2 regions of the Heyndrickxia sporothermodurans genome follow, and region 2 is predicted to be linked to the other one. Evidence: a T-box and tRNA genes for the amino acid it is inferred to sense, from the RefSeq annotation. Region 2 holds a T-box; the other holds one or more tRNA genes.
The links. A T-box is a leader RNA that pairs with one kind of tRNA and senses whether it is charged. The one in region 2 lies ahead of pheS (phenylalanine--tRNA ligase subunit alpha), so its partner is inferred to be a tRNA-Phe.
Positions count from the first base shown of each region.

Region 1: it has a tRNA-Phe gene. The T-box ahead of pheS (phenylalanine--tRNA ligase subunit alpha) is inferred to sense a tRNA for this amino acid. The anticodon was not compared.

Region 1 is NZ_NAZB01000008.1:229-7,601, forward strand. Features, by position in the region: tRNA gene B5V89_RS01715 (tRNA-Arg) at 5-81, shown strand; tRNA gene B5V89_RS01720 (tRNA-Pro) at 189-265, shown strand; tRNA gene B5V89_RS01725 (tRNA-Ala) at 290-365, shown strand; tRNA gene B5V89_RS01730 (tRNA-Met) at 389-465, shown strand; tRNA gene B5V89_RS01735 (tRNA-Ile) at 470-546, shown strand; tRNA gene B5V89_RS01740 (tRNA-Ser) at 556-648, shown strand; tRNA gene B5V89_RS01745 (tRNA-Met) at 668-741, shown strand; tRNA gene B5V89_RS01750 (tRNA-Asp) at 777-853, shown strand; tRNA gene B5V89_RS01755 (tRNA-Phe) at 1,022-1,097, shown strand; tRNA gene B5V89_RS01760 (tRNA-His) at 1,133-1,208, shown strand; tRNA gene B5V89_RS01765 (tRNA-Gly) at 1,215-1,288, shown strand; tRNA gene B5V89_RS01770 (tRNA-Ile) at 1,301-1,374, shown strand; tRNA gene B5V89_RS01775 (tRNA-Asn) at 1,381-1,455, shown strand; tRNA gene B5V89_RS01780 (tRNA-Ser) at 1,478-1,568, shown strand; tRNA gene B5V89_RS01785 (tRNA-Glu) at 1,572-1,643, shown strand; gene B5V89_RS01790 (isochorismate synthase) at 1,891-3,297, shown strand; gene menD (2-succinyl-5-enolpyruvyl-6-hydroxy-3-cyclohexene-1-carboxylic-acid synthase) at 3,294-5,045, shown strand; gene menH (2-succinyl-6-hydroxy-2,4-cyclohexadiene-1-carboxylate synthase) at 5,045-5,851, shown strand; gene menB (1,4-dihydroxy-2-naphthoyl-CoA synthase) at 5,893-6,711, shown strand; gene B5V89_RS01810 (o-succinylbenzoate--CoA ligase) at 6,793-7,373, shown strand, end outside.
Region 2 is NZ_NAZB01000008.1:126,848-134,220, reverse strand. Features, by position in the region: gene pheT (phenylalanine--tRNA ligase subunit beta) at 1-1,536, opposite strand, end outside; gene pheS (phenylalanine--tRNA ligase subunit alpha) at 1,556-2,593, opposite strand; T-box leader at 2,640-2,873, opposite strand; gene B5V89_RS02420 (TrmH family RNA methyltransferase) at 2,925-3,680, opposite strand; gene sspI (small acid-soluble spore protein SspI) at 3,803-4,012, shown strand; gene B5V89_RS02410 (M42 family metallopeptidase) at 4,059-5,144, opposite strand; gene B5V89_RS02400 (sigma-w pathway protein ysdB) at 5,513-5,908, shown strand; gene B5V89_RS02395 (TVP38/TMEM64 family protein) at 5,925-6,494, opposite strand; gene rplT (50S ribosomal protein L20) at 6,622-6,981, opposite strand; gene rpmI (50S ribosomal protein L35) at 7,010-7,210, opposite strand; gene infC (translation initiation factor IF-3) at 7,233-7,373, opposite strand, start outside.

The DNA.
Region 1 (7,373 bases), 130 kb from region 2:
ATATGCGCCCGTAGCTCAATTGGATAGAGCGTTTGACTACGGATCAAAAGGTTAGGGGTTCGACTCCTCTCGGGCGCGCCATTACTAGAAGTGAAAAGTTGGAAATTAGAAGTTAGAATGTAAGTTTTATCTTCGAAGCAACACTAGAGATACTCTAACCTCGATCATCCAATCTCTAACATCTAAATCGGGAAGTAGCTCAGCTTGGTAGAGCACATGGTTTGGGACCATGGGGTCGCAGGTTCGAATCCTGTCTTCCCGACCATTCAAAATATACAAATAGTATTATGGGGCCTTAGCTCAGCTGGGAGAGCGCCTGCTTTGCACGCAGGAGGTCAGCGGTTCGATCCCGCTAGGCTCCACCAAAAAATATTAAATATAACTATATGGCGGCGTAGCTCAGCTGGCTAGAGCGTACGGTTCATACCCGTGAGGTCGTGGGTTCGATCCCCTCCGCCGCTACCATATAGGACCTTTAGCTCAGCTGGTTAGAGCAGACGGCTCATAACCGTCCGGTCGTAGGTTCGAGTCCTACAAGGTCCACCATAGAATTTCGGAGGAATACCCAAGTCTGGCTGAAGGGATCGGTCTTGAAAACCGACAGGCGGGTTACACCGCGCGGGGGTTCGAATCCCTCTTCCTCCGCCATATAAACGTATAATATTGCCGCGGGGTGGAGCAGTCTGGTAGCTCGTCGGGCTCATAACCCGAAGGTCGCAGGTTCAAATCCTGCCTCCGCAATCATTTAAGTAAAATTTATACTTGATTAAAAAAATGGTCCGGTAGTTCAGCTGGTTAGAATGCCTGCCTGTCACGCAGGAGGTCGCGGGTTCGAGTCCCGTCCGGACCGCCATTTTACAACATACATTACATAATTGGCTCGGTAGCTCAGTCGGTAGAGCACGATCGAATAAGCTACAAAGCGACGCTTCAGCGTACCAATCGAGCTGCATCTTGTATAACTTCCCGAGATTGGGACGATGGCGAACTTCATGCTAGATAAGGAAAATAAATTAAAAATGGCTCGGTAGCTCAGTCGGTAGAGCAATGGACTGAAAATCCATGTGTCGGCGGTTCGATTCCGTCCCGAGCCACCATTTAAAGTAACTAAGAAACGTATTTAACAAATATGGCGGCTATGGCGAAGTGGTTAACGCATCGGATTGTGGTTCCGACATGCGTGGGTTCGATTCCCACTAGCCGCCCCATATATTGCGGGTGTAGTTTAGTGGTAAAACTACAGCCTTCCAAGCTGTTGTCGTGGGTTCGATTCCCATCACCCGCTCCATATTTTTTTTATGGGCCTATAGCTCAGCTGGTTAGAGCGCACGCCTGATAAGCGTGAGGTCGATGGTTCGAGTCCATTTAGGCCCATTTTATTCCGCAGTAGCTCAGTGGTAGAGCTATCGGCTGTTAACCGATCGGTCGTAGGTTCGAATCCTACCTGCGGAGCCATTTTATTTTTAAAAGAAATATTGGAGAAGTACTCAAGTGGCTGAAGAGGCGCCCCTGCTAAGGGTGTAGGTCGGGTAACCGGCGCGAGGGTTCAAATCCCTCCTTCTCCGCCAGTAGGCCCGTTGGTCAAGCGGTTAAGACACCGCCCTTTCACGGCGGTAACACGGGTTCGAATCCCGTACGGGTCATAATATATTCGATTTTATAAGTTAGGAGTTTAAAAGATATTTCTTTTAAACTCCTTTTTCTTTTTAAAAAATTTCCTAATCAAAAGATATAGGTCACCAATTCTATATTTAATATTTAACGTATAAAATGGGGAAGATAAGATGTGTTCATTGACTCTATTCTATTAGAGGTGTATCTTAAAGATTGGACATAAAAATTAAAAAAGATTCGTCATTTGCACGGTTGTTTTTAGGGGAGATAATTTTGATGAAAATGGAACAGATGGACATAGTAGATGAATACAAGATTGCTTTAACAAAAGCTAAAAACAAGAACAAAACACTATTATTTAGTTATACTGAACAATTAAATAATATTGACCCCCTATCATTTTATTCATCTGCAAAAGCGATATTTCAAGTAGAACGATTTTTCTGGAAGGTTCCAAATGATGAGATGATTATAGTCGGTTTAGGCAGTGCACATACCTTTCAAACGGAAGTGGGAGAAGGTCGATTTGAGTATATTGAACGAGAATGGAATCAATTCATACATGATGCTCATGTATATAATCCTTTTGATGTTCAAGGAACCGGTCCAGTTATATTTGGCGGTTTCTCATTCGATCCATTAAGTATGAAAGAGTCGGAGTGGACTCCGTTTTACAATGCATTATTTCATTTGCCAAAACTAATGCTTATTATAAATAAACAAGAGGTTTTTCTTACGACTAATATATTATGCCATTCAAATGATAATTTAGATAAACTAAATCATCATCTAAAACTAAAAAGGGAAATTTTTGAAGGCAAAGTTTCTAAGAGTATAGAAAATATCAATATAAAACAAGAACATGAATTGAATCAACAAGCTTGGATAGACTCGGTCGCAGAAGTGGTTGATCTTCTTAAAAAAGAAAAAAAATTAAATAAAGTCGTTATGGCGAGAAAAATGAATATTGAATTTAATGATAAAGTAGCCGCTGAAAAGGTACTAGAGAATTTATGGGAAGAGCAACATGAAAGCTATATTTTTGCGTTAGAGACCGAGAATAGCTGTTTTACAGGTGCATCGCCTGAAAGATTGGTTAAGAAGAATGGGAACACTATTGTATCCGCATGCCTTGCCGGATCAATAAAGCGAGGGAACTCGATAAGTGAGGATGAGGCGTTAGCTGAGGCACTATTTAATGATGAAAAAAATCGCCATGAACATCAGCTCGTCGTGTCAATGATCGCAGAGGTCATTCGTAAATATTGCTTAAATGTTGACATTCCAGAACTACCTTCAGTCATGAAAATGAGAGATATCCAGCATTTGTTTACACCAGTTAACGGAATAATTAAGGATGATCACATTTCTATTTTCCCATTAGTAAAAGATCTTCATCCAACACCTGCTATGGGGGGAGTTCCAACTATTGAAGCTTTACAAATCATTCGCGAAAAGGAAAAAATGGATCGTGGATTCTATGCATCTCCGATTGGTTGGGTCGATTACCGGGGAAATGGAGAGTTCGCTGTAGCTATTCGATCCGGATTAATTAAAGAGAATGAAGCATTTTTGTATGCTGGGTGTGGTGTAGTATCAGACTCAAACCCAGAGGATGAATATTTTGAAACAAAAATTAAATTTCGTCCGATGCTTCGTGCATTAGGAGGAAAAAAATTATGAATCATCAAGAAACACTAACAACATATTTAGCTAGTTTTATTCAGGAATTATCAAATTCAGGTGTTCGGGATGTTGTCATAAGTCCCGGCTCACGCTCAACACCTTTAGCTTTGTTAATTGCTGAGCATCCTACACTAAAATATCATATAAATATTGATGAGCGTTCAGCTGCTTTTTTTGCATTGGGGATTGCCAAACAAACGAGGAAGCCAGTTGCACTGTTATGTACTTCCGGAACTGCAGCTGCTAACTATTATCCTGCAATCGTAGAGGCAAAGCTTTCAAGAATTCCATTAATCGTATTAACAGCTGATCGCCCACATGAATTACGAGATATTGGGGCACCACAAGCAATCGATCAAATTCATTTATATGGAAAGCATGTAAAATGGTTTGTTGAAATGGCACTTCCTGAAATAGGAGAAGAGATGACATATTATGCGAGAACAACAGCTACAAGAGCAATTAGTACGTCTTTACAACAACCGGCAGGACCGGTACATTTAAATTTCCCCATTCGAGAGCCATTACTACCAAGATTGGACCCTTCTCCCTTTGAAGAATTGGAGAATCGACCGGCAATTACAGTAAAGCAAGGTGATACTCTTCTTGAATCGGGGGAAATGAAAAAGATTTCCGAACGACTGCAAAGGATCGAAAAGGGCGTTATTGTATGTGGGGTCATTGATTACCCACAATTTTCAACAGCGGTTTTAGCATTAGCTGATGCATTAGGCTATCCAATTATTGCAGATCCACTTTCACAGCTTCGAAGTGGGTCATTCTCAGAGGAATATATCATTGATAGTTATGATGCAATATTAAAAGAAATTGTTTCGGATGAAATGTTATATCCCGATGTTATTATACGATTTGGCGGCATGCCAGTATCCAAGCCTTTAACGAAATTTATGAAACGTCTAGCTGGAACGGAACAATATATAATTGAAGCAGGAAATAGCTGGCGTGATCCGATCAATGCTGCTACTCAAATGATCTATTGCGATGAAACATTATTTTGTGAGGGATTATTAAAACAATTAGATGAAAAAAGGCATTCAAATTGGTTGGAAATGTGGCAAAATTTGAATCGGATTGCTCGAAATACAATTATTAACGAAATAAGTGATATTACTGAATTAGATGAAGGAAAGCTTGTCTTAGAACTAGTAAAACGATTGCCGCAAAACAGCCATTTATTTGTAGGTAATAGTATGCCAATTCGTGATGTGGATACATTTTTCCATTTTAACCAACAAAATATACGGGTATTAGCGAATCGCGGTGCGAATGGTATTGACGGTGTCGTTTCAAGTGCATTAGGAGCAAGTTTATATGGAGAACCGTTATTTTTATTAATCGGCGATTTATCTTTTTTCCATGATTTAAATGGGTTATTAGCGGCAAAAATGCATCAATTAAATATCACGATTATCGTCATTAATAATAATGGGGGAGGAATTTTTTCTTTCTTGCCACAATCGAATGAACCAAAGCATTTCGAAGCACTTTTTGGTACGCCTACAGATATTGATTTTGAATATGCTGTAAAAATGTATAATGGCAGATACAGCAAAGTGCGTAATTGGGATGAATTTCATCATTCAATGAATGAAGCGATTACATTGAAAGGTTTAAATGTGATAGAAGTTCCTACTAATCGTAATGCGAATGTAGACATTCATCGTAAAATGTGGAAACGAGTTTCTGCGGAAATTGACCAATATGTTCATGGTGAAATGGAATGATGATTGAAGTAAATGATGTAAATTATCATGTGAATATTGTTGGAAAAGGTGAACCAATCGTCATGTTCCATGGTTTTACCGGTGATATGTCTAGTTGGGATGCGATTAATCCATATTTAGAGGAAGAATATCAATTAATACTGATTGATATTCTTGGGCATGGTAAGACAGAGATTCCACTAAATTATGAGCGATATCATATTGAAAAAGTTGCTAAAGATATTAGGGAAATACTCATTCATTTAAAAATAAAAAAGACGAATCTTTTAGGTTATTCAATGGGTGGAAGACTCGCTCTAACATTTACTATTTTATATCCTAACATGGTCAATAAGCTTATTTTAGAAAGTGCCTCTCCGGGTATAGAAACTGAAGAGGGAAGAAAATTACGGCGTGAAAATGATGAAAAATTGGCTAATAAAATCGTGAATGAAGGGGTAGAATCATTTGTTCAATATTGGACAAATATTCCCCTGTTTAAATCCCAAAAAAGACTTGATTATTCAATGCAAGAAAAAGTTAGACAGCAAAGATTACGAAATGATCCAATTGGACTTGCTAATAGTTTAAAAGGGATGGGAACAGGGAGCATGCCTTCATTATGGGGTAGGCTTCATGAACTGGAAATACCAGTGCTTATTTTGTCCGGTAGTTTAGATGAAAAGTATTGTGAGATCGGAAAAAAGATGGAAAATAACCTTTCACAGGCAATGCATTATATTATTGAAGACATCGGACATGCAATTCATGTGGAAGATTCTCAAAAGTTTGGTACAATAATAAAGGAGTTTTTGTCGAATAAATGATTGACTCGACATGAATTTAATTTTTAAAGGGAGGATATTACATGGCTGTAGAATGGCAAACAGAAAGAGAATATGATGAAATTCTTTATGAATCTTATAATGGAATTGCCAAAATAACAATTAATCGTCCACATGTACATAATGCATTTACCCCAAAAACAGTTAACGAAATGATTGATGCATTTTCTCGTGCACGTGATGATTCAAAGATAGGTGTTATTATCTTAACTGGTATGGGTGAGAAAGCTTTTTGCTCTGGAGGAGATCAAAAGGTTCGCGGTCACGGTGGATATGTAGGTGAAGACAATATTCCACGACTAAATGTTCTCGATTTACAAAGATTAATTCGTTTTACCCCAAAACCGGTCATTGCTATGGTAGCAGGTTATGCAATTGGTGGTGGTCATGTATTACATATTGTTTGTGATCTTACAATTGCTGCTGACAACGCTATTTTTGGACAAACTGGCCCTAAAGTAGGCAGCTTTGATGCCGGATATGGCGCAGGCTATTTAGCTCGTATCGTTGGACATAAGAAAGCAAGAGAAATTTGGTACCTATGCCGTCAATACAATGCACAGGAAGCATTAGACATGGGGCTTGTTAATACAGTTGTACCTCTTGAAAAACTTGAGGAAGAAACGATTAAATGGTGTGAAGAAATTCTTGAGAAGAGTTCAACTGCGCTTCGTTTCTTAAAAGCTTCGTTTAATGCTGATACAGATGGTTTAGCTGGCCTTCAGCAATTTGGTGGGGATGCTACATTATTGTATTATACAACCGACGAAGCAAAAGAAGGACGCGATGCATTTAAGGAAAAACGTAAGCCTGATTTCGGAAAATTTCCTCGTTTCCCTTGATTTAAATTGTAAAGTTTAAAAAAGCTTGATGGTATACTCCATCAAGCTTTTTTATAGAAATTCTACAAAAAGGTGATATGTATGAACAATATAATACCAAACTTTTTAAAGCAAAGAGCGTTTTTAACACCGAAACGAAAGGCCCTTCTATTTGACAATAAAGAGTGGAGCTTTTCAGAACTGTATAAAGAAGTTGAAGTATATGCAAAGAAAATTGCATCACTAGGTGTGAAAAGAAAAGATTCAGTTGCGCTTCTTTTGGCGAATCGTCCGCATACAGTAATAATTATTCATGCATTACAGCAATTAGGTATTACCACCGTATTCTTGAATCATCGACTAACCGCAAGTGAAATGGTTTTTCAATTAAAAGATAGTCAAACAGCTTTAGTAATTGGTGAAAAAGATTTAGAAAATAAACTAGCAGAAATCCATGACATATATCCAACTCTAGTAATAAAGACAGTTGAAGAAGTTAAAGAACAAAAGGAAGAAAACTATCCAATTGTTAATGAATATTTAATGGATGATGTATGTTCAATCATGTACACCTCAGGAACGACTGGCAACCCTAAAGGAGTACTTCAAACATACGGGAATCATTGGTGGAGTGCGATAGGCTCAGCCTTAAATCTTGGATTAGGGGAAGATGACGGTTGGCT
Region 2 (7,373 bases):
ACCTTCTAAAAATCTTTTTGCTGCACGACGTTTTCTTTGATTTTCAGTTAATCCGCCCGGTGTTGTTTCACCCGAAGGTAATGTAGTTGGAAGATTATCATAACCGTATAGACGTGCTACTTCCTCAATTAGATCTTCTTGTATCGTAATATCTCCGCGGCGGGTTGGTATTGTAATCGTAAAAATTTCATCGTCTAATTTTACGTCAAATTGTAGACGGTTAAAAATTTCAAGTACTTCATTTGAAGTAATGGTTGTTCCTAATGTTTGATTTATTTTGCTTAACGTAATTTCAATAACAGCAGGCTCAACTCGTAATGTATTTACTTCTACTACACCAGACAAAACGTCACCGGATGCGTATTTTTCCATTAATTCGGCAGCGCGCTCCGCTGCATCATGGATACGGTTCGGATCGACACCCTTTTCAAAACGGGCACTGGCTTCACTGCGTAATCCGTGGTCTTTAGACGCATTACGAACGGTTTGACCGTTAAAATAAGCCGATTCAAGTAATACGGTTGTCGTAGAATCGCTAACTTCAGAATTAGCACCACCCATAACACCCGCCATCGCAATTGGGTCTTTTCCATTTGTAATAACTAAATGAGAAGCTTTTAACGTTCTTTCGGTGTCATCAAGTGTAGTGATTTTTTCCCCTTCATGGGCTAAACGAACAACAATTTCTTTTGAACCTAATTTATTATAGTCAAAGGCATGTAACGGTTGACCATATTCAAGTAAAATGTAATTTGTAATATCCACCACATTATTATGTGGACGGATTCCGGCTGACATTAATCTTGTTTGCATCCACAATGGCGAAGGGCCGATTTTTACATTTTTAATGATTTTCGCCACATATAGTGGATTTTCTTCCGGTGCATCGACTTTAATTGAAATATAATCGCTTGCAGCTTCAGAATCAGTTGCTTTCTCGATAGCAGGTAGTTTAACTTCCGTACCAAGAATAGCTGCTACTTCATAGGCTACACCCAACATGCTTAAACAGTCTGAACGGTTCGGTGTTAAACCTAATTCAAGAATTTTATCATCTAAATTTAACAATGCTAATGCATCAGAACCCACTTCTACATCGTTTGGAAATACAAATATTCCTTCGGCAAAATCCTTCGGAATTAGCTTTCCTTCAATCCCAAGTTCTTGCAGGGAACAAATCATCCCATTTGATTCTTCACCACGTAATTTTGATTTTTTAATTTTGAAGTTTCCCGGTAAAACAGCCCCAACAGTAGCAACGGCTACTTTTTGTCCTTTGGCAACATTTTTAGCCCCACAAATAATTTGTACTGGTGCTTCGTCGCCAAGGTCAACTAAGCATTTATTTAATTTGTCAGCATTTGGATGCTTTTCGCATTCTAATACATGACCGACAACGACGCCTTTAATAGAGGCGGCTTTATGTTCAACACTTTCTACTTCAATTCCACTTCTCGTTATTTTTTCTGCTAATTCTTCTGCGGATAGACCATTTAAGTCTACATATTCATTTAGCCATTTATATGAAACTAACATATCTTTTCCTCCCTAGCTTTTACTCATGTACAGAAAATTGTTTTAAGAAACGAGTATCATTCGTGTATAGATGGCGGATGTCATCGATTCCGTATTTCAACATCGCAATTCGTTCTGCACCGATTCCAAATGCAAATCCTGTATACTTAGTTGAATCAAATCCAGCCATTTGCAAAACATTTGGGTGAACCATTCCGGCACCTAGCATTTCAATCCAGCCTGTTTTTTTACATACATTACAGCCTTCTCCTCCACAGGAGAAACAAGATACATCCACTTCAACAGATGGCTCTGTAAATGGGAAAAAGCTTGGACGTAAGCGGATTTGGCGCTCAGCACCGAACATTTTTTTCGCAAATACTTCTAACGTGCCCTTCAAATCCCCCATTGTAATGTTTTCATCTACAACAAGACCTTCAATTTGCATAAATTGGTGGGAATGGGTTGCATCATCATTATCTCGACGATACACTTTCCCAGGACAAATAATTTTAACTGGTCCTTTTCCTTCATGTTTTTCCATCGTTCTCGCTTGAACTGGGGAAGTATGTGTTCTTAATAAAATATCTTCAGTAATATAGAAGGAATCTTGCATATCACGAGCTGGGTGTCCTTTTGGAAGGTTTAAAGCTTCAAAATTGTAGTAATCCTTTTCTACTTCCGGTCCTTCAGCTATCGTATATCCCATACCGATAAAGAAATCTTCAATTTCTTCTACTACTCTTGTTAATGGATGGTGATTACCTACTTTAACTGGGCGACCGGGAAGGGTAACATCGATCGTTTCCTCCGCTAATTGTTTTTCAACTGCGGCTTTTTCTAATGCTTCACTTTTTAACTCGATTTGCTTGCTGATTACTTCCCTTACTTCATTGGCAAGGGCACCCATTTTCGGACGTTCTTCAGCTGAAAGCTGCCCCATTCCTCTTAAAACTTCTGTTATCGGCCCTTTTTTTCCTAAATATGCAACGCGAACATCGTTTAAAGACTTTAAGTCTTCCGCTTGCTCAATTTTTGCTAAGGCTTCTCCTTGTAAATCTTTTAATTTTTGCTCCATCTTTTCTACCTCCTTTAATAAATAAGCATAAAAAAACCCCGTCCTTAGAAGGGACGAGGTTATCATCGCGGTACCACCCTAATTAGCATCAAAAAATATTATGCTCAACTTCATTAAATAACGGCTTTTCACCGAGGCATCTTTACATTTCAATAGAAACGGTCCCGATGCTGACTCCAGGGGTGAATTTCACTTAATATTCCATAAAAATGCTCCCAGTCTTTGGCATTTTCTCCCTAAATGGATCCATTAAACTACTTTTCCCTATCATTGTCTTTTATCATTTATGCAATTGTATATATTATAGTATTTTGTGAAATGAAATTCAAATTTATTTCTTTAAATAATACATTAATATTCCAGCGGCTACTGCAACGTTCAATGATTCTGCTTGTCCGTGTATTGGGATATATAAATTTTGCTTTGTTAACTCTAATAAATGTTTGGATACCCCATTCCCTTCATTTCCAACTATAAGCGCGAAAGAATCTTGTGGCTGAACTTGTTTAAAAGGGATTCCGTTTTCCAATGCCGTTCCATAGACAGGAATTTGTTCTTGTTGAAGCTTATTAATCCATTCATCCAGGTGTCCCGTTAGTATATTAATATGAAAATGGCTGCCTTGGGCAGAGCGAATGATTTTAGGATTATATGCATCAACCGTTCCTTCTCCTAAAACAACGGCATTCAAGCCAGCAGCATCTGCTGTACGGATCATCGTTCCGATGTTCCCTGGGTCTTGGACCGCATCCAATAGCAAAAATGATTTTCCATTCAACTCATTAACAGAAGTATTTTTCATTTGACAAACGGCAAAAATGCCTTGGGCTGTTTCTGTATCCGAAATCGCTTTGCTAATTTCTGAAGTAATTTTTGTTACTTGAAGTCCATGAATATCCCATTCTTGAGGAATTTCGATTTCCTCACTATACATTAATTCAATGATGTCCTCTTTAAATTTTAGTGCTTCTTCAACAAGATGGAAACCTTCAACTAAATAGGAATTCGTTTTTTGACGTTCTTTTTTAGTCAATAATTTTTTCCACTGTTTCACTTGCGGATTTTTCAATGACTCGATATATTTCACTTGTATTCTCCTCTTCACTTATCAATATCTCATTATATCGTAATTTATATACATATAACATTCTAATTCGTGACATGCTAATAGCAAATGTTAAAGAAATATAATAAAAGGAGTGCTACAAAATGAACTTAAATCTCCGTAATGCCATTATTCATAATGTATCCGGAAATGACCAAGCACAATTAAAGGATACAATTGTTGATGCGATTCAAAGAGGAGAAGAAAAAATGCTGCCCGGCTTAGGTGTTTTGTTTGAAGTAATTTGGAATCATGCGGATGAACAAGAAAAGAATATGATGCTTGAGACATTAGAAGAAGGCTTAAAGCAATAAACATAGGAAAGGGCATATCCGTTTGGTTATGCCCTTTATTATATCATTACTCAAAGGTAATTTTATCCACAGTTTCACGATCAAGACGTTTAATGACTTCTGTAATTAATTTCACCGTATTTTCATAATCATCACGATGCAACATGGCTGCATGTGAGTGAATATAACGTGTTGCAATAGTAATGGCAAGTGATGGCACTCCATTTGCTGTTAAATGAATCGATCCTGCGTCTGTTCCTCCACCTGGGATGGCATCGAATTGATATGGGATACTTAATTCTTCTGCAACCCCTACAACTAAATCGCGCAAACCTTTATGAGAGACCATTGATGCATCATATAAAATGATTTGTGGTCCTTCTCCCATTTTGCTTAAAGCTTCTTTTTCTGTAATCCCTGGTGTATCGCCGGCAATTCCAACATCGACACCAAAGCCAATATCAGGCTTAATTTTCATAGCGGCTGTTTTTGCACCGCGAAGTCCAACTTCTTCTTGAACATTTCCGACACCGTAAACAATATTTGGATGCTTTTCGTTCTTTAGATTTTTCAATACATCAATTGCAATTGCACAGCCAATACGATTATCCCACGCTTTTGCTAGAAGCATTTTTTCATTATTCATTACGGTAAATTCAAAGTATGGAACGACCATATCCCCCGGAAGTACGCCCCATTCCAAAGCTTCTTCTTTGCTTGAAGCACCGATATCAATAAACATATCTTTAATTTCATACGGCTTTTTCCTAGCTTCAGGAGACAAGACATGTGGTGGTTTTGATCCGATGACACCAGTAAGATCTCCTTTTCTTGTAACGATCGTTACTCTTTGTGCAAGCATTACTTGAGACCACCAGCCACCGACCGTTTGGAATCGAAGAAATCCTTTGTCATCAACTTGGGTTACCATAAATCCAACTTCGTCTAAATGACCAGCAACCATAATTTTGGGACCGTTTTCATCTCCTACTTTTTTAGCAATTAAACTTCCTAGACCATCTGCAGTAATTTCATCTGAAAACGGTTCAATATATTTTTTCATTACGTCGCGTGCTTCTTTTTCATTACCCGCGATGCCCTTTGCATCCGTTAAGTCCTTGAGCATCGTCAATGTTTCATCAAGCTTTGCCATCCTATTAACCTCCAATATTAATATGTATGTACCCTAATTATTATAATAGATAAAATCAAAAAAATACAAAAATTCACCTCTATATTTTTCATAAAATAGATTGTTACTTTAAATATTTTAAACGCACAGAGTGGATTGGAGCGGAAGGCACTTGACTCCTGCGGGATCAGCTGGACAGATGAGACCCCGCAAGAGCGAAGCGATGAGGAGGCTCAGCGCCAGCCCCGCGGAAAGCAAGTGCCTGGAGCGGAAAGGAACGGTTCAATTGTTTATTCTCACAAAATTTACGAAAGCATCAAAAAAGATGAATCCTTTTTAAGTAATACACGTATGCAAAAGGTAGTAATTATTAATTGGAGGTTTAGATTATGCTTTGGTTAATAAGAATTGCCATACTTGCCTTAGTGATTTACTTTATTGCAAAAATTATTAAGTACCTACGTAATCCAAAGCGAAAATTACAGCATGCACATAATGGAAAGCGCTATTTTTTTTATGATGACTCTGAAAATATTCGGAAAAACTTTCTGATTACATATAAAGGAGTTTTACTCGAAGGAGAAAAATATTTAGGACCTAAAGAAACATCCTCTAATGTATTATCCATTTTTGTTTGGCCGCATGATTTACAATTACTAAATGCACTAAACGATCAAGACTTATTATTTTTGGAAAATGAAATTAAATTAAAATATCCGAATGCAGTGATTGATTGGAAAAATCCTATCAAAGAAATTATTAGAAAACATAAAGAAAACTGCTGAATATTACAGCAGTTTTTTATGTACCAGGGAAAAATTCTTTCCATTTCATAACAATCACTTTTTCTCTTAATATAAAAAACAGAATGGACAATGCAATGAGGATAATTATAATCAGTGAAGGTGTGAATCGGGAGATGAACTGTCCAAAAACAGTATAGAACACGACGAGTGGAATATTTGTAACAAAAGATCCTTTTAAATAACTTTTAAATGTAGGATTCCTTTCAAGCAAGCAAATATTTAGCAAATGATAATGAAAAAAAGGAATTAAACGAAGGATAGCTATTTGCCCGATCGTAAGCTTCGCATACTGCCCAAAACATTTTAATTTAATTTTTAATAGCTTTTCATAGGTTTTCGGCATTTTCTTAATACATCCATAGAAAAGGACTGAAAGCAGCATTAATCCGGCTAACGAATAAATAATACCAAGTAAACTTCCGAATAATATTCCCCCTGCCATACAAACTACGGCCACTGGAATAAATAAAAATTGCCTAAGCACATGAAAAAGAATAAACATAAAAGGAGCCAATACTGCACTACCTTCTACAAATGAAAATAACATTAATAATTGCTCATTCATTTTTCTCACCACTCTCTTCTTGTCATTCTTGATGTAGACACTTTACTAAAAGATATTTAATAAATTGTTATGTTATGACAAACAAAAAAAGCCATCCTTCACAAAGAGGATGACTTTCAAAATAGCATTATTTTGTAAATTGAGCTTTTGCTTGGTTAGCAAGTTCAGTGAATGCTTTTTCATCATGAATAGCTAAATCAGCAAGCATTTTGCGGTTTACTTCAATACCAGCAAGCTTTAGTCCGTGCATTAAACGGCTGTAAGAAAGACCATTTATACGTGCAGCTGCATTGATACGAGTAATCCAAAGCTTACGGAAGTCGCGTTTTTTCTGACGACGGTCACGATAAGCATACATATAAGATTTCATTACTTGCTCATTAGCTGTTTTATATAATGTATGTTTTGAACCGAAATAACCTTTTGCTAATTTTAATACTTTTTTACGACGTCTGCGGCTAACTATTCCGCCTTTTACACGTGGCATATTATTTCCCTCCTATATAAATCGCTCATTACTTAAGATTGTCAAGCATATGACGAATACGTTTAAAATCACCTTTAGAAACAAGTGTTGCTTTACGAAGCTTACGTTTTTGTTTAACTGTTTTATTAGCAAACATATGGCTTCTGTAAGCATGAGAACGTTTTAATTTACCTGAACCTGTTCTTTTGAAACGCTTTGCTGAGCCGCGGTGAGTTTTCATTTTTGGCATAGGATATTTCCTCCTTCAGACATTACTTTTCAGTTTTTGGTGCTAATACTAAGAACATACTTCGACCGTCCATTTTTGGTTTCGATTCAATCGTACCTAGGTCTTCACATTCCTTTGCGAAACGATCAAGAACTTTTTGACCGATTTCTTTATGTGTAATTGC